Regions from separate parts of the Janthinobacterium sp. JC611 genome, predicted to be linked through region 3. Evidence: predicted binding sites of a transcription regulator. Region 3 holds the regulator's gene; each other region holds the start of a gene.
What was found. The regulator sigma-54, encoded in region 3, starts transcription at its own class of promoters, with help from an activator protein. The targets are predictions, from matches to a motif close to TGGCANGNAANCTGCTTT.
Positions count from the first base shown of each region.

Region 1: J0O65_RS08775 (TorF family putative porin) is a predicted target of sigma-54. The motif match lies at 2,576-2,593, and genes of this name have one in related genera.
Region 2: J0O65_RS13615 (EDSAP-1 family PEP-CTERM protein) is a predicted target of sigma-54. The motif match lies at 4,569-4,586, and genes of this name have one in related genera.

Region 1 covers NZ_JAFLJN010000009.1:259,324-265,215, reverse strand. Annotated here, with positions in the region: gene J0O65_RS08790 (hypothetical protein) at 1-459, opposite strand, end outside; gene J0O65_RS08785 (YifB family Mg chelatase-like AAA ATPase) at 524-2,044, opposite strand; gene J0O65_RS08780 (accessory factor UbiK family protein) at 2,156-2,404, opposite strand; gene J0O65_RS08775 (TorF family putative porin) at 2,674-3,441, shown strand; gene J0O65_RS08770 (P-II family nitrogen regulator) at 3,453-3,791, shown strand; gene J0O65_RS08765 (ammonium transporter) at 3,803-5,341, shown strand; gene gshA (glutamate--cysteine ligase) at 5,546-5,892, shown strand, end outside.
Region 2 covers NZ_JAFLJN010000020.1:221,901-227,792, forward strand. Annotated here, with positions in the region: gene J0O65_RS13595 (TadA family conjugal transfer-associated ATPase) at 1-303, shown strand, start outside; gene J0O65_RS13600 (type II secretion system F family protein) at 316-1,293, shown strand; gene J0O65_RS13605 (type II secretion system F family protein) at 1,412-2,350, shown strand; gene J0O65_RS13610 (LytR C-terminal domain-containing protein) at 2,362-3,423, shown strand; gene J0O65_RS13615 (EDSAP-1 family PEP-CTERM protein) at 3,489-4,481, opposite strand; gene J0O65_RS13620 (hypothetical protein) at 4,693-5,067, opposite strand; gene J0O65_RS13625 (hypothetical protein) at 5,230-5,541, shown strand; gene J0O65_RS13630 (dodecin) at 5,556-5,762, opposite strand.
Region 3 covers NZ_JAFLJN010000015.1:9,469-15,360, reverse strand. Annotated here, with positions in the region: gene hprK (HPr(Ser) kinase/phosphatase) at 1-470, shown strand, start outside; gene rapZ (RNase adapter RapZ) at 619-1,482, shown strand; gene J0O65_RS11030 (enoyl-CoA hydratase/isomerase family protein) at 1,606-2,691, opposite strand; gene hpf (ribosome hibernation-promoting factor, HPF/YfiA family) at 2,825-3,184, opposite strand; gene J0O65_RS11020 (RNA polymerase factor sigma-54) at 3,254-4,732, opposite strand; gene lptB (LPS export ABC transporter ATP-binding protein) at 4,737-5,492, opposite strand; gene lptA (lipopolysaccharide transport periplasmic protein LptA) at 5,492-5,892, opposite strand, start outside.

The DNA.
Region 1 (5,892 bases), on a different contig from region 3:
ACGTTTGTCCTGCGCCACAAAACGCCCGACCAGCAAGACGGGCTTGCCTTGTTGCATGCCTGTCGCTTCGATGCTGAGCGAACTGCGCTGGCGCGTTCCTGCAGCCGTGCTGCTGGCGGCCGATGCGGATTTTTCGCTGCGCACGGTGCCGTCGATATTTTTCAGCAGCGCCATCTGCATGGCAGGCAGGGCCGCCCGTGCCTGTTCCGCACTGTCGAGCACGGCGCTGCCGACGGCGAAGGTAGCGCCATCGACCTCGCTGGCCGTCATGGTCAGGCTGACTTTCTTGCCATCGAGATCGATCTCGCGCGTCAGCACGGCGGGCTTGCCTGGGAACAAGGCCGTGAACTGGGCGTCGGGACTGCGATAGTCGCGCCAGTCGAATTTCGGACTGCAGGCGGACAGGACGCTGGCGGCCGCCAGCGTGGCCAGAAAGAGGGCAAGTGATGGTTTTTTCATCAGCAGATGGTAGCAGCGCCGCGCATCACGCGCAATCACGCACGTGTGCCGCTCACTGACCCCCTTATACTTCACGCAGCACGCGCCGGTACTGGATCGCTTCGGCGACATGCTGCGGCGTGATGGCGGAGCTGCCCGCCAGGTCTGCGATGCTGCGCGCCACGCGCAGTACCCGGTGGTAGGTGCGCGCCGACCAGTGCAGGCGCGTCATGGCGCCATGCAGCAACTGTTCGCCGTGTGGCTCCAGGCGACAATGCTGTTCGATTTCCATGTTGCTCAGGCGCTGGTTGGACTTTCCCTGGCGTGCCAGCTGCAAGGCAAAGGCTGCCGCTACCCGGGTGGCGATCGCTTGCGTACTTTCGCCGGCGCCTGCACGTCGCCCCAGTGCCGCCGGCGGCATGGCGGCCACTTCAATCTGCAGGTCGATACGGTCTAGCAGCGGGCCGGACAGGCGATTGTGATAACGCAGCACGGCGTCCGGCGTGCAGCGGCAACGGCCGGAAGCGTGGCCCAGATAGCCGCACGGGCAGGGATTCATGGCGGCGATCAATTGAAAGCGTGCAGGAAACTCAGCCTGGCGGGCCGCGCGCGAAATGCTGATGACGCCCGATTCCATGGGCTGGCGCAGCACATCGAGCACCCGGCGCTGGAATTCGGCGATTTCATCAAGAAACAGCACGCCGCAGTGTGCCAGCGAGATTTCTCCCGGGCGCGGCACATTGCCGCCACCCACCAGGGCCACGCCGGACGCCGTCTGGTGCGGGGCGCGATAGGGCCGCCGTTTCCAGTGTTCCACCTTGAAGTGCCCGCCCAGCGAATGCACGGCAGCCGATTCCAGCGCCTCTTCATCGCTCATGGGCGGCAGCACGCCGGGGAAGCGGCTGGCCAGCATGGTCTTGCCTGCGCCCGGCGGCCCCACCATCAGGACGTTATGACCGCCCGCCGCCGCCACTTCCAGTGCGCGCCGCGCCTGCTGCTGCCCTTGCACGTCGGCAAAGTCGGGATAGGGAAAAGCGTGCGCTGCCAGCACGGGTTGGTGGCGTTGCAGGGCAGTGTGGCTGGCGTGCGGGGCAAAATGCGCGCAGACCTCGAGCAGGCTGCGGGCGGGATAGATGCAGGCATCGCTGACGAGAGCGGCCTCGTCCGCGTTCGCCTGCGGCAGGATGAAGGCGCGTGGCGCGCCCGACTGGCTGCGCTGCATGGCAAAGGTCATGGCCAGGGCGCCACGGATGGGGCGCAGCTGGCCCGACAGCGACAGCTCACCCGCGAATTCATAGCGGTGTAATTGGTCGCCCGCCAACTGGCCGGAGGCGGCCAGGATGCCCAGCGCAATGGGCAAGTCGAAGCGGCCCGATTCCTTGGGCAGGTCGGCCGGCGCCAGGTTGGCCGTGATGCGCCGCGCCGGCATCTCGAAGCCGCAGTTTTGCAGCGCGGCACGGACGCGGTCGCGCGATTCCTTCACTTCCGTATCCGGCAGGCCGACTATCGTAAACGAGGGCAAGCCATTGGCAAGGTGGACTTCGACGCTTACCTCTGGCGCCTCCATGCCGGCCAGGGCGCGGCTTTTCAGGACGGCCAGACTCATCAGACTCCCCTGCACCGCGGGCGCGGGCAGGATCAGTCTAGCGCGTGCAACGCCATCAGGCTTGCGCTATGCCAGCAAGGCCGTCAATAACGGAGCCTGGCTGGCGGCACCTCAGGTCTTCGAATCGTTCAGGCGCGTTTCCAGCTCGATCAGGCGCAATTCCAGTGCGTCCAGTTTGGCGCGGGTCTTGGCCAGCACTTGCGCCTGGATATCGAATTCCTCGCGCGTGACGAGATCGAGGCGGGCGAAGCCCTGGGTCATCATCGATTTTACGTTTTTCTCGATATCCTTGGCCGGCGAGTTTTCGATGGCTTGATGGATCTTGCCCTGCAAGTCGTTGAAGAAGGTATTCATGTCCATGGTCAGTCCTTTTATGGTGCGGCCTGTGCATCGCACCATTGCGGTGCACAGCGGCGTTAATCTGGTGCGAAACTGGGCGCTTCATGCTGCTTTAGCCGCCAATACCCGCATGTCCAGGGGCTTGCAGGGTATGTGTGGCCGGAAACGCCCCTGTCAAGGTGGCAAGAGAGCTGGCACGTATTCTGCTAAAGAAAGGATGAACGCTTTGTGATCTCCAGCCAAGATTTTAAACCTCAACCGCTTTAAAAGTTCAATAAAAGGGAATCGCCATGAAGAATCTGTCCAAGAACATGACTTTAGCAGCCGCATTGACGTTGGCCATGGCCGCCTTGTGCGGTAGCGCCATGGCCCAGGATGCAGCAGCGGCGCCCGCTGCGGCCGAGGCTGTACCCGACCATGTGGTGAGCTACAACGTGGCGCTGACCAGCGATTACCGTTACCGCGGCATCTCGCAAAGCCGTTTGAACCCGGCCATCAGCGGCGGTGCCGACTATACGCATAGCCCGACGGGCCTGTATGTGGGCACCTGGCTGTCGAGCATTAAATGGATCAAGGATGGCGGTGGCGATACCAGTCTGGAATGGGATATCTACGGCGGCAAGCGGGGCGAGATCAGCAAGGATTTTACCTATGACGTGGGCGGCCTGTACTATTTCTATCCCTCGAATGGGCTGAGCACCAATGCCAACACCTTCGAGCTGTACGGCCAGCTCGGCTACGGCCCGCTGTACATCAAGTACTCGCATTCGACCACCAATCTGTTCGGCGTCGCCGACAGCAAGAACAGCGGCTACCTTGACGTGGGGGGCAACTTCGACCTGATCGACGGTTACATCATGAACGTGCACGTGGGGCGCCAGAAAGTCGAGCACAACGATGCCCTCAGCTATAACGATGTCAAGATCGGCGTGACCAAGGATTTCGGCATGGCGACCGTTTCCCTTGCTGCCGTGAAGGCCAACATCACGTCGCTGGCACCGAACGGCAAGAATCTGGCGAAATCCGGTCTCGTGCTGACCGTGTCCAAAACCTTTTAAGCGAGACTGCCATGAAAATGATTACTGCGATCATTAAACCGTTCAAACTGGACGAAGTACGCGAAGCTTTGTCGGCTATCAATGTGCAAGGCATTACCGTCACGGAAGTGAAAGGTTTTGGCCGCCAGAAAGGTCACACGGAACTCTACCGTGGTGCCGAGTATGTCGTTGATTTCTTGCCAAAAACCAAGATTGAAGCGGCCGTCGATGACGCCATTGTCGACCAGGCCATCGAAGCGATTGAAGGTGCCGCGCGTACCGGTAAAATCGGTGATGGCAAGATTTTCGTCTACAACCTGGAACAGGTCATCCGCATCCGTACCGGTGAAACCGGCAACGAAGCGCTCTAAGGGGAATATTGATGCATAAAAATATAACAAAATTGCTAGCCGGGATAGCCTGCCTGTGTGCGTTTGGCCTTGCCACGCCGAGCTTTGCCGATGCGCCCGCCAAGACGGAGGCGGCCACGACCACGGCCGTCGCCGCCCCTGCCGTCACGCCGGTTGCTGACGCTGCGGCCCCGGCCGCCGCCGCGCCGGCTCCGGCCGCTGCCGCGCCAGCCGCCGCACCCGTCGCCAACAAGGGCGACACCAGTTTCATGATGATCAGCACCTTGCTGGTGATCTTGATGACGATTCCCGGCCTGGCCCTGTTCTACGGTGGCCTGGTGCGCTCGAAGAACATGCTGTCGGTGCTGATGCAAGTGTTCATGGTGTTCGCGCTGGTGATCGTGCTGTGGTGTATTTATGGCTACTCGATCGCCTTCACGGAAAAAACCGCCTTCTTCGGTGGCTTCGATCGCCTGTTCCTGAACGGTATCTGGGACCCGGCCAAGGGCACGTTTGCCGCCGCCGCCACCTTCAGCAAGGGCGTCGTCATTCCCGAGTTCGTCTTCGTCGCTTTCCAGGGCACGTTTGCCGCCATCACCTGCGCGCTGATCGTCGGCGCCTTTGCCGAGCGCGCCAAGTTTGCCGCCGTGCTGGCCTTCGTCGTGCTGTGGTTCACGTTCGCCTACCTGCCAGCGGCCCACATGGTGTGGTTCTGGACCGGTCCTGACCTGATCACCAATGCCGCCACCTCGGCCAGCGAAGCCTTGAAGGCTGGCTGGATCTGGCAAAAAGGCGCGCTGGACTTCGCCGGCGGCACCGTGGTGCACATCAACGCCGCCGTCGCCGGCCTGGTGGGCGCCATCATGATCGGCAAGCGCGTCGGCTACGGCCGCGAATCGATGGCGCCGCACTCGCTGACGATGACCATGATAGGCGCATCCTTGCTGTGGGTGGGCTGGTTCGGTTTCAATGCCGGTTCCTCGCTGGAAGCGGGCGACGTGGCTGCCCTAGCCTTCGTCAACACCTTGCTGGCGACCGCCGCCGCGACCCTGTCGTGGGTGTTTGGCGAATGGATCAGCAAAGGCAAGCCATCCATGCTCGGCGGCGCGTCCGGCGCCGTGGCAGGCCTGGTGGCGATCACCCCGGCGGCCGGTTTCGTCGGCCCGATGGGCGGCCTGGTCATCGGCTTGCTTGCCGGCATCGTCTGCCTGTGGGGCGTGAATGGCTTGAAACGCCTGATCGGCGCCGACGATTCGCTCGACGTGTTTGGCGTGCATGGCGTGGGCGGTATCCTCGGCGCCTTGTTGACGGGTGTGTTTGCTGCACCACAATTGGGCGGCCAGGGCATCTTCGACTATGTCACCAACAAGATGTCGGCGGATCCGTATTCGATCGGCCACCAGGTGTGGGTGCAGGCGCAAGCGGTCGGCACCACCATCCTCTGGTCGGCCCTGGTCTCCGTCGTCGCCTATAAACTGGTCGACATCGTCATCGGCCTGCGCGTACCGGAAGAAGAAGAGCGTGAAGGCCTCGATATCACCAGCCACGGCGAGCAGGCGTATCATGGCTAAATAGCAATTGTCTGGCATGCCAGCGCCCCGGCGTGGCATGCCCGGCTGGAAAAGGCGCCTCATCGAGGCGCCTTTTTTTCGTTGTGGGAATGGAAAAGGTCTTTAAAACAAGGGTTTTGCCCCGATTTGGGCTACTTACACGGTAATATAGTCGGCAGTTCTGTGTGCTTTTTTGAATACTGCACATAATTTAAGGATGTAACTATGGTTCCCCATCTCGTCACGGCCCTGACCGGACCGCTGCTCGACCTCGAAAAAAAGATTCTGGCCGCGACGCCGGCCATTGAGCGCTGGTTTCGCATGGAGTGGCAAGAGCACACGCCGCCCTTCTATTGCTCGGTAGACTTGCGTAACGCCGGCTACAAGCTGGCGCCCGTCGATACCAATCTGTTCCCTGGCGGTTTCCATAACCTGGCCACGGAAATGCTGCCCTTGTCCGTGCAGGCGGCCATGGCCGCCATCGACAAGTATTGCCCGGACGCCCGCAACCTGCTGATCGTGCCGGAATTGCACAACACCACGCCGCAATACCTGCAGAACGTGGCGCGCCT
Region 2 (5,892 bases), on a different contig from region 3:
AACCTGACGCCGCGCGCCACGCGCCAGCAGATCTGTTCGGCCGTGACGGTGGTGATGCAAGTGTCGCGCCTGACGGATGGCGCGCGCAAGCTGGTCAGCCTGCAGGAAGTGACGGGCATGGAGGGCGACATCATCGCCATGCATGAAATCTTCCGCTTCGAGCAGACGGGCGTCGATGCCGACGGCAAGGTGCTGGGCCATTTTTGCGCCACGGGCGTGCGGCCCCGTTTCACGGAACGCTTGCGCATGTTCGGCGCGCCGGTGCCGGACACGGTCTTCGACCCGGATCGAATTTATGAGTAAGGGGGAGGAATCATGGACCTGGTGTTCTACGGCTTTGCCGTGCTGCTGTTCGCCGCCTGCATCCTGATGGTGGAAGGCGCCTGGCTGTGGTGGGCGGGCACGCACGGCAGCGCGGCGCGGCGCATCAACCGGCGCCTGCGGCTGATGGCGGCGCGCGGCGAGGCGGGCGGCGAGCGGGTTTCCATCCTCAAGCAGCGCCGCTATGCGCGTGCGCCCGGCCTGGAGCGCTGGCTGCGGCGCGTGCCGCAGGCGGCCAAGCTCGACCACCTGCTGCTGCAATCGGGCTTGTCGTGGTCGGTGGCGCAATTGCTGGGCGGCGCGGGCGGCCTGCTGCTGGCGGCGCTGCTGTGGCTGGCCATCTGGCCCATGCCGCTGCCGGGCGCCTTGCTGCTGCTGGGCGTGGCGGGCGGCGGACCATGGATGGTGGTGCTGCGCGCGCGCGCGGCGCGGCTGAAAAAGATCGAGGCGCAACTGCCGGAAGCGGCCGATTTCCTGGCCCGCGCGCTGCGCGCCGGGCACTCGTTTTCGAATGTGCTGCAGATGGTGGGCGATGAACTCAATGAACCGATCAGCGGCGAATTCAAGATGGCGCACGAAGAGATCAATTACGGCGTGCCGATGAACGAGGCGCTGCAAAACCTGGCCGCGCGCATTCCGCTGACGGACTTGCGCTACCTCGTCATCGCCGTGCTGGTGCAGCGCGAATCGGGCGGGAACCTGGCCGAAGTGCTGGTCAGCATCGCGCGCATCATCCGCGCCCGCTTGAAATTGCTGGGGCAGGTGCGCGTGCTGTCGGCCGAGGGGCGCATGTCGGCCTGGGTGCTGGGGCTGATGCCGGTGGTGATGATCGGCGTCATGGCGCTGGTCAACCCGCAATACATCCGCCTGCTGTGGACCGATCCCAGCGGCATCAAACTGCTGTGGTACGCGGCCGGCATGGTAGCGCTGGGCGTGGTCTGGATGCGCAACGTCATCCGCATCCGCATCTAAGAGATCGCCTGAAAAAAGTCCATGGCGTTGTTGCGTCGCCTTGTCGTACTGTCGTACTGCTTTCGGCGACACGCCTAGCCCTGAACGTTTTGTCAGTCGATCAATCGGAGGAAACGCCATGACTGGCCCGCAACTGCTGTTTTTGTTGATCGTCTTCGCCGTGGTGGTGGCGCTGGCCCTGCTGGCGTGGCTGATCTTCTTTCCCGGCGCCTTGCGCCAGCGCCTGTTCGGTACCATGGCGCCGGCCGCCAGCGAGGCGGTGTCCGACACTGGCTGGGTGGAGCGCGTGGCGCGCGTGGCGCAGCCGTTCAGCAAGCTGTCGCTGCCGGAAGAGGGCTGGGAACGCTCGCCGCTGCGCACGCGCTTCATGAACGCGGGCTGGCGCCAGGCGAGCGCGCCGGCCCTGTACTTTGCCGCGAAAACCGTGCTGGCCCTGCTGTTCCCCACCGTGCTGGGCCTGTATGCGGCCAGCGCCATGGCGGCGCAGTTGCGCAGCGTGCTGCTGTTGCTGCTGTGCGTCAGCGCCACCGTCGGCTATTACCTGCCGAACCTGGTGCTGGCCAGCACGGCCAAGCGGCGCCAGCGCGACATCTTCGAAAACATCCCCGACGCGCTCGACTTGCTGACCGTGTGCGTGGAAGCGGGCCTGAGCCTGGAGCGCGCGCTGGTGAAGGTGTCGGGCGAGATCCACATCAAGAGCGTGGTGCTGGCGCAGGAATTGCAACTGGTGCTGATGGAAATGCGCGCCGGTTTTTCCAAGGAAAAGGCGCTGCGCAACCTGGCCCTGCGCAGCGGCGTGGAAGATGTCGATACCCTCGTCGCCATGCTGATTCAATCGGAACGCTTCGGCACCAGCATGGGCGATTCGCTGCGCGTGCATTCGGAAAACCTGCGCGGCAAGCGCAGCCTGCTGGCCGAGGAGGCGGCAGCGAAGATCGCCCTGAAACTGCTGTTCCCGCTGATCTTTTGCGTCTTTCCCACCCTGATGCTGGTGCTCATGGGGCCGGCCGTGATCGAAGTCTATCGCGTGCTCGTGCCGGCCATGGCCAGCCGCTGAAAGGAGTCACCATGCGCTTGACGATTTCCCGCCTGGCCGCCGCCTGCGCCTGCCTGGGCCTGGCAGCCTGTACCACGCAGCCGGCCCACGCGCCGGTGCCGGCGTGGCCCGACGCCGATGCCGCCTACGCGGCGGGGCGTCAGCATTTCGAGCGGGGCGACCTGCCCGCCGCGCAAGCGGCCTATGAGCAAGCCCTGCGCACCGCGCCGCGCCACGTGAACGCGCGCAACGGCCTGGCCGTGCTGCACGCGCAGCGGGGCGAACATGACGCGGCGATCGCCCATTGGCTGGCCCTGACGCGGGAAGCCAGTGCGCCGCAGCCGCGGCAGGCATATCTGTTCAGCAATCTCGGTCACGCCTATGCCCTGAGCGGGCGCGATGCGCAAGCCTTGTCCGCGCTGGAACAGGCGTGTCTGCTGGACCCGCTCAATGCGCTGGCCTGGCAGCACCTGGCGCAAGTGCTCGAACGGCTGGGACAGCACGCGCGCGCGGCCGTCATGCGGCGCCAGGCGCAGAGCCTGCAGGAACACGACCTGCGGCGCGACCTGGCCGTCTTGCGCGACGAGGCGCCGCCGCAGAGTGTGCCCGTGGCCGTGCCGCGGCAGGATGCGCCCGCCATGGCGCGCATCGAGATCACGCAGAGCGACGGCATGGCCCGCTTGCAGCGCGTGCCGGCGGCCGCGGCCGTGGCGGAGCGCTCCATGCCGGCCGCTGCCGTGCCTCGTCCGCGCCTGGAAATTGTGAACGGCAACGGCGTGCCTGGCCTGGCCGCCGCGCTGGCGCGCAGCCTGGCTGCTGTTCCCGTGCAGGTGGTGCGCCTGGCCAATGAAACCAGCTTCCAGGTGGCGCGCACGCGCGTCGAATACCGGCCCGCGCAGGAGCAGGCGGCGCGCCAGCTGGCCCGCCAGTTGGGGCTGCAGGTGCAAAGCCAGGTGCGGACCCAGGCCGCCGATTGCCCAGCCAGCGAGCTGCGCCTGGTACTGGGACGCGATCTGAGCGATCCGGCCATGCTGCACCGCTATTATCTGCAGCAACTGCAACTGGCGCGCGAGGCGCTGGCACGGCTCGGTTAAAACGCCTCCGCCGGCATGAAAAAACGCGGCGCCTTGGCGGGCGCCGCGTTTTTTCATGCAGCTGATTATGTCGACTGGCGGCGGCGCGTGAAAGCCAGGGCCGCCAGTCCCAGTCCCAGCAGGAACAGCGTGCCAGGCACCGGCACGGCCGGAGGATCGATGACGACGATATCGGTGCGCGTGGACTTGGAAAAGTTCAAGGTGTAGCTGCCGGCGGGCAGGGCGAAATTCGAGGTCAGGGAAAACATCGCGAAGTCATTCGTGAAGGCGCGCCCGGTGGCCGGGTCGTTGGTGCCGCTCGTCATGTTCAGGCTGAACGGATCGAGGCTGCCGACCGTATGGTTGCCGTTGACGTCGCTGCCATTGTTGGCGTCGCCATCGGGCGCGAACTGGAAGATCACGCCATCGGCATTCGCATGCGACAGGCAGCCGGCGGGGCTGGCGCTGTTGCAGGAGATATTGAAGATATCCATGATCGACACGTTCGACTTGTCGCCCATGGTCGTCACGCTGGTGCGCAGGTCGCGCCGTCCCATGAAGCTGAAAGTGATGAAGCCGGCGCTCGACAGCGTCAGGTTGACGGAGCCGGTGAGGGTGTCGCCGGCCGTGGCCGTGGCGGCGCCGATCGTGTTGCGCTGTGCTTCCGCCACGGCGCTCACGGTGGCGCCGGTGCCATTGAGCATATTGCCGAAGGCGTGCGCATCGCCGCGCGCGAATTCCAGCGTGGAACTGGGACTGGGGGCGTAGTGATTTTGCGGCAAGCCGCCGCAGCCGCCGCCCGAACACACTTGTGGCACGTCGGCGTTGGCGGCCGGGCCCGTATTGACGGCGCGCGGATTGACGGCCACGCCGCCTTGGAAAAAGGCGCTGTCGCTGGCATTGCGGTTGGCGCCGGCCAGCGACAGCGCGCCGGCGCTGGTGGTGATGCGGAAATTGTTCAACTCGTTGACGGCCAGGCCGTACGCGCCGGCCTGCGCCTGGCCGCTGGCCAGCAGGCTTGCCGCCGCCAGTGCGCCCAGCCAGCCCAGGGTCTTGCTTCGTGTGTGATTGACGTTCATCGCAGCCTCTTATCGTAGTCAGTCTCGGAAAATCCGGGGGATCAAGAATCCAGAATGACTTGCCTGGATTCATCTCGTAGACTGTGATAAGCAGTTTGCATGCCACACAAAAAAATTCAATCGAATCAACAGCTTACATAAAGCGGACTGAGTTTTCGGACGCCAGGTGTAAGAAAGGCCGACGCCGCTTGGCGGGCGCCGCCGGCCAGCCTCAGGTGCCCCGGTGATAGCCCAGGTGGCCGCCCGAATTGCGCGCGCAACCGCAACCGATGCGCGCCACTTCCTCGCCTTCCGTCAATTTCCAGTTGGTAATCGTCGTGTGTTGCCAGTCGATGTCGCTTTTCTTGACAGGTTTCACCGTCAGCGTGCGTTGCTCGACGTCCGTGTATTCCATCAGTTCCTCGTCGTCGGCGATGTCGAAATGGCGGTGGATCAGGGAAATGCCGAAACGGTCGAGCGCACCATAGCGTTGCAGCACGTCGCGCAGTTCGCGGAAGCAGGCGAGATCGTCGGGCAGCAGCGGATCGACGGCGGAAATATCGGCAACGGGCTGCCATTGCATGGCGTGGATGTTCAGGCTGTGCATGATAGGCTCCTGTGCCCCAGGATGATAGGCCCAGGCTGCCAGAGGGGCGCCGGCACGCCTGGCGAAATGCTCATCGTCGCCGCAAAAACGCTGTGGCGCTTGCGCCATATCAAAGGTGCGGCACATCGTATCTGGTCCGATCATTGCCCGGTAAAATAGGCCATGGCAAACAAAACCCCCACCTTCCCCGGCGCGCGCACGGGCCGCGGCCTGGTCCTGGCCGTGCTGCTGTCGAACCGCGACCAGTCCGGCGCCGAACCGCTGCAAGGCCGCGTCTCGCTGGCCGCCATCGTCAAGGCATTGAAACGCAAATATCACTGGCCGATCGAGACGCACAGTTTTCCAGCCAACACGCAGGACGGCCGCGCCAGCTGGGCGACCGTCTACAGCTTGCCGGACAAGGTGATTCAGGCCGCGCTGGACAACGGCGGCCGGGAGTGGCTGGAGAGCCGGGCAGTGCCTGGGCGGCGGTGAGTTGCCGACCTGCCCTATTCGAGCCGGAAGCCGACCTTGAGCGTGACCTGGAAGTGCGCCACCTTGCCATCGACGATATGCCCGCGCGATTCCGTCACTGCATACCAGTCCATGTGCTTGACCGTCAGCGCCGCCTTGGCAATGGCATCGCGTATCGCCTGATCGCTGCTCTCCGTCGACGTGCCGACCAGCTCGATCAACTTGTATGTGTGTGCGGACATGATGTTTCCCCAGGTAGGCAAGCCAGACAGCGGGAGCCTGCTTTGCGCAAGCACATGCTCATCTTGCGCCTAAATGTGCGGGACGTCATGGCGCGGTGCAGCAATGCGGCGCGCAAGCCGAGAGTCCTTC
Region 3 (5,892 bases):
CGGGCGATTCGGGCCTGGGCAAGAGCGAGTTGGGGCTGGAGCTGATCTCGCGCAGCCACGGCCTGGTGGCCGACGACGCCGTCGAATTCTCGCGCATCGCGCCCAACATGATCGAAGGCCGCTGCCCGCCCCTGCTGCAGAACCTGCTGGAAGTGCGGGGCCTGGGCTTGCTCGACATCAAGGCCATCTTTGGCGAAACGGCCGTGCGCCGCAAGATGCGTTTGAAACTGATCGTGCACCTGGTGCGCCGCAATGCGCTGGAAGAGGAAGTCGAGCGCCTGCCTTTCCTGTTCCCCACGGAAGACGTGCTCGGCCTGCCCGTGCGCAAGGTCGTCATCCCCGTCGCCGCCGGCCGCAACATCGCCGTGCTGCTGGAAGCGGCCGTGCGCAATACGATTTTGCAACTGCGCGGCATCGACACCTTGCAAGAGTTCATGGAGCGGCAGAGATTAGCAATGAGTGGCGACTAATTACCGGGATCCGACCCGACGGGTCCGACCCCACATTGACGCCAATGGCAACAATTAAATGCAAGCAATGCGCGAACAATAATTGCAATAATTTGTAAAGCTGATTGCCTTGGGAGCAGAGCGCCGGTCTTTATTGTATGATCGGCGTATGCATATCGTCCTTATCACCGGAATATCCGGCTCCGGTAAATCCGTCGCGCTCAATGTGCTGGAAGATACCGGCTACTATTGTGTCGACAACCTGCCACCGGCCTTGTTGCCCAGCCTGGTGCAAACCCTGCTCGACGAAGGTACACCGCAACTGGCCGTCGCCGTCGATGCGCGCAGTGCCGAATCGCTGACCAGCCTGCCGCACAATGTGGCGCTGCTGCGCGACCAGGGGCACGACGTCAAGGTCATGTTCTTGACGGCCACCACGCATTCGCTGGTGGCGCGCTTCTCGGAAACGCGGCGCAGCCATCCGCTGTCGCATGAATTGCGTCCGAACCAGAATCCGGCCAGCCGCCGTACCCTGATCGAATGCATTTCGGAAGAACGCGAACGCCTGTCGACCATCGAGCAGCTGGGCCATGTGATCGACACCTCGGAACTGAGCGCAAACAAATTGCGTGCCTGGATCAAGGATATCGTCGCCTCCGAACGCGCGCCGCTGACCCTGTTCTTCGAATCGTTCGCCTTCAAGCTGGGCGTGCCGCTGGACGCCGACTTCGTCTTCGACGTGCGGGCCTTGCCGAATCCCTATTACGACCTGGCGCTGCGCCCCCTCGACGGCCGCGACGCGCCCGTGATCGCCTTCCTCGACGCGCAGCCCAGCGCGCTGGAACTGCTGGCCGACATCCGCGCCTTCATCGAGAAATGGTTGCCGTCATTTAAGTCCGACAACCGCAGCTACCTGACGGTGGCCCTCGGCTGCACGGGCGGCCAGCACCGCTCCGTGTACATGGCGGAGCGGCTGGCGCAATACTTCGGCCCCAACGAACGCGTGGTCTTGCGCCACCGCGAGCGCAGCTAGAGAACGCCAATAAAACCTACTGCGCGTCGGTATAGGTGGTCTGCGATGCTCACTGTGCGTAAAGCACAGTTCCGCTTCTCAACCACCTCTCCCTTCCGCTCGCTACGGTTTTATCCAGCGTTGTTACTTCAGATGATAAAGCGGATGCGCCTGCGCCGGCCAGACGGGCGCGAAGAAGCGCGCCACCATGGCCGCGTCGACCTCGTCCAGGCTGGCAGGGTTCCAGCGCGGCGCATTGTCCTTGTCGACCACCAGCGCGCGCACGCCCTCGAGCACTTCGCCATGTGCGAAATTGTGGCGCACCACCGTGCGCTCCATGCGCAGGCAATCGGCCACGCCCAGGTGGGCGCCCCGCTGCAGCAATTCCAGGGTCACCGACATCATCAAGGGAGAGCGCAGGCGCATGGCCGCCAGGGCCTTGGCGGCGAACGCGCCGTCGTCCTGCGCCAGCGAGGCCATGATGGCCGCCACCGAACCCGCGCCGAAATGGCGGTCCAGCGCCGCGCGCGCCGTGGCCAGGGCAGAAACGCCCGCCTCGGCCTGGAACGGCGCCGCCAGCGCCTTGATGGCCACCGGCAAGGCCTCGCCCGGCGTCGATTCGAACAGGGCCAGCAGCGCCCCCATCTGCGCCTCGGGCAGGTAGACATCGGCCAGGCCCGTGTACAGGGCATCGGCCGCGTTGATCGTCAAACCCGTCAAGCCCAGGTACAGGCCCAGCTGACCGGCCAGGCGGGACAGGAAATAACTGCCGCCCACGTCGGGAAACAGGCCGATATTGACTTCCGGCATGGCCATGCGCGTGCGGCCCGTGACGATGCGCAAGCGGTTGCCGGGCCCAGCTTGCGCCACGCCCATGCCGCCGCCCATCACCACGCCATCCATCACGGCGATATACGGTTTCGGGTAAAAATGAATTAAATGATTTAAAGCATATTCTTCCGTGAAGAAATCTTCCAGCAAGGCGCTGCCGCCTTGCGGCGTGGCCCGGCCCGCATCGTAAAAGAAGCGGATGTCGCCGCCGGCGCACAGGGCCTTGTCGCTGCTGGAGCGGATGACGACGGCGTCCACCTGCGGATCGTCGCGCCAGGCCAGCAGGGCCGCGCTGAGGGTGCGCACCATGTCCAGCGACAGGGAATTCAAGGCTTTGGGACGGTCGAGCACGATGTGCCCGGTGCGGTGGCGGATGGAGGTCTGGACGAAGTCGCTCATGGCAGGCAGGAAAGAAGTGAAAGTGCAAACATTCTAGCGCCTGCGCGGGGAACATTGCGTTCCGCTGGGCGCAAAAAAGGGCGCAAGATGTGCGCCCTTAGTTGATCACAGCCAGTTGAAAGTCGCGGCCCGCTCAGGCGGCGGCGAATTCTTCTTCCGAGCTGTCTGGCAGATGCTTGATCGCCTCTTTACCGTGCCCTTGCACTTTGGTTTTGTACTTCATCACTTGCCTGTCCAGCTTGTCGATCAGGGTATCGATGGCGGCATACAGGTCGTGCGCCAAGCTTTCTACATAGACAGTTTTGCCACTCAGACGCAGGTTGACTTCGGCCTTTTGACGTTTTTCTTTCTCTTTGAGGTTATCCACGGTCAGAATCACGGCGATATCGATGACTTGATCGAAATGACGTTTCACGCGCTCCAGTTTCGTTTGTACGTATTCACGGATGGCTGGTGTCACTTCGAGATGATGTCCGCTGATGGTGAGATTCATACACACTCCTAAAGATGATCGGGTTCGTGCGGTCCATCGTATCCGGCCCGCAGAGGAACCGAAAAAAACTTACAAACACTTACGCAGGCTCACTGGCGGAATTTTTAATGCTTCCCGGTATTTGGCAACAGTACGTCGCGCAATCACCATGCCTTGTTCCCCCAGCATGTCCGCAATCTTACTGTCGGATAAAGGATTTTTAGGGTCTTCTGCTCCTGTCAGTTGCACGATCAATGCCCGTATCGCCGTCGATGACGCTTCGCCCCCCGCTTCGGTGGCGACGTGGCTACCAAAGAAATATTTCAACTCGAACATGCCGTGCGGGGTCAGCATGTACTTTTGAGTTGTTACCCGCGAGATAGTACTCTCGTGTAAACCCAGTGTATCAGCTATTTCACGGAGCACAAGGGGACGCATGGCAACGGCCCCATGCGAGAAAAAGTTCTTTTGTCTTTCTACTATCGCCTGCGCCACGCGCAGGATCGTGTCGAAGCGCTGGCGCATGTTCTTGATCAGCCACTTGGCTTCCTGCAACTGCGCGCCCATGGCGCCCTCGCCCTTGCCCTGCTTGAGCAGGTTGGCGTACATGGCGTTGACGCGCAGGCGCGGCATGACGTCGTTGTTCAGGGTCACTTGCCAGCCATTGCGCGCGCGCTTGACGACGACGTCAGGCACCACGTAATCGGACACGTCCGAGGCGAATACGGCGCCCGGATGCGGATTGCACTGGCGAATCACCGTCTGCGCCTCGCGCAAGTCTTCATCGTCGCAATCGAGGGCTTTTTTCAGCTTGTTGAAGTCGCGCTGGGCAAACCAGGCCAGGTGCTTTTCCACGATGACGAGGGCCATGCGCCGCGTCACCATGGCAACGTGCGGCAAGCGCTTGATTTGCAGGGCCAGGCATTCGGACGCATTGCGCGCGCCCACGCCGGGCGGATCGAAACTTTGCAGTAGCGACAAGGCCGTGCGCATCTCGTCGGCGTCGATTTCCAGCTCTTCCGGCAGGCGCGCCAGGATGTCGTCGAGCGACTCTTCCAGGTAGCCATTGTCGTCGAGCGCATCGATGATCAGCTCGACCAGCGCGCGGTCGCGCAATTCGAGCACCGTCACGCGCATCTGCTCCATCAGGTGCTCGCGCAGGGTGCAGTGATGGGCCTCCAGTTGCGGGCGCGAATCTTCGTCGTCGGGCGCCTTGCCCCGGCTCGCCTCGCTCCAGTCGCTGTCGCCGCCGTCCGCAGCGGCCGGGCCGTCACCGGCCTCGCCGTCAAACGCCTCCGCTTCGGCCGGCGCCGCGGGCGCCTCCTGGCCTGGCGGCTGGGGCGGCGCTTCGGCCGGCGCGGCCGTGGAACTCAAGGCCCCGTCGGACAGCAGGCGCAGCGAACGGTCGAGCGGATCGTCGAGGCGTTCGAGCAAGGGATTGTCCGTCAGCAATTGCTCCAACTCCTGGTGCAATTCCAGGGTAGACAATTGCAACAGGCGTATCGATTGCTGCAACTGCGGCGTCAGTGCCAGGTGCTGCGAAGTGCGCAGCTGCAATGATTGTTTCATTGGCTTACATGCGGAAGTGTTCGCCCAGATAGACCCGGCGTACCGACTCGTTCGCGATGATGTCGTCGGGGCGTCCCGACGCCAGTACCGAGCCCTGGTTGATGATGTAGGCACGGTCGCAAATACCCAGCGTCTCGCGCACATTATGATCGGTGATCAGCACGCCGATATTGCGCTCCTTCAAGAAGCGCACGATGCGCTGGATCTCGATCACGGCGATCGGATCGACGCCGGCGAACGGTTCGTCGAGCAGCACGAAACGGGGATCGGTGGCCAGCGCGCGGGCGATTTCCACGCGGCGCCGCTCGCCGCCGGACAGCGACAGGGCCTGGTTCTCGCGCAGCTTTTCAATCTGCAAGTCGGCCAGCAGTTTATCCAGGCGCTCATCGATCTCGGCCTTCGTCAACGGTCGGCCTTCGACGGTCTGGATTTCCAGCACGGCGCGGATATTGTCTTCCACCGTCAGCTTGCGGAAGACGGACGCTTCCTGCGGCAGGTAGGACAGGCCCATCTGCGCGCGGCGGTGGATCGGCAGGCTGGAAATGTCCACGCCGCTGATGTCGATGCTGCCGCCGTCCGACGGCACCAGGCCGACGATCATGTAGAACGAGGTGGTCTTGCCGGCGCCGTTCGGGCCCAGCAAGCCCACCACTTCGCCGCATTCGACTTGCAGCGAGACATCATGCACGACTTGGCGCTTGCCATAGGTTTTTTGCAGCCCGCGAACGATCAGGGTGCTGCCGCAACGAGTATTGTCCATTATTTCTTTCCTGGCGCAGGCGTGGCCGGCGCTTTCTCCGCCGCCGGCGCCTTGGTCTTCGGCTGGATCACCATGCGCACGCTGCCGCCATCGGCGGTGCTGGTGCCGCTGTCGGAATTTTCCATCGCAAACACTTCCTTGCGGCTGTCATACGAGATGAAGGCGCCATTGGCCACGTCGGTCACTTTCGTGCCTTCCAGGCGCGTCAGCTTGGCTTTGGAAAACAGTTTCACCACTTCCGTCTTGTTGTCGTACTCCACGCGCTCCGCTTCGCCCTCGACCCACAGGTCGCCCGCGCCATCGCGCTTCTGGCGGAAGGTGGCCAGCTTGCCGGGATCGGCCCAGAAGGTGATGAACTGGTAGCCTTGCGGGTCTTCCGTGATCAGGGCCCGGCCCGCCT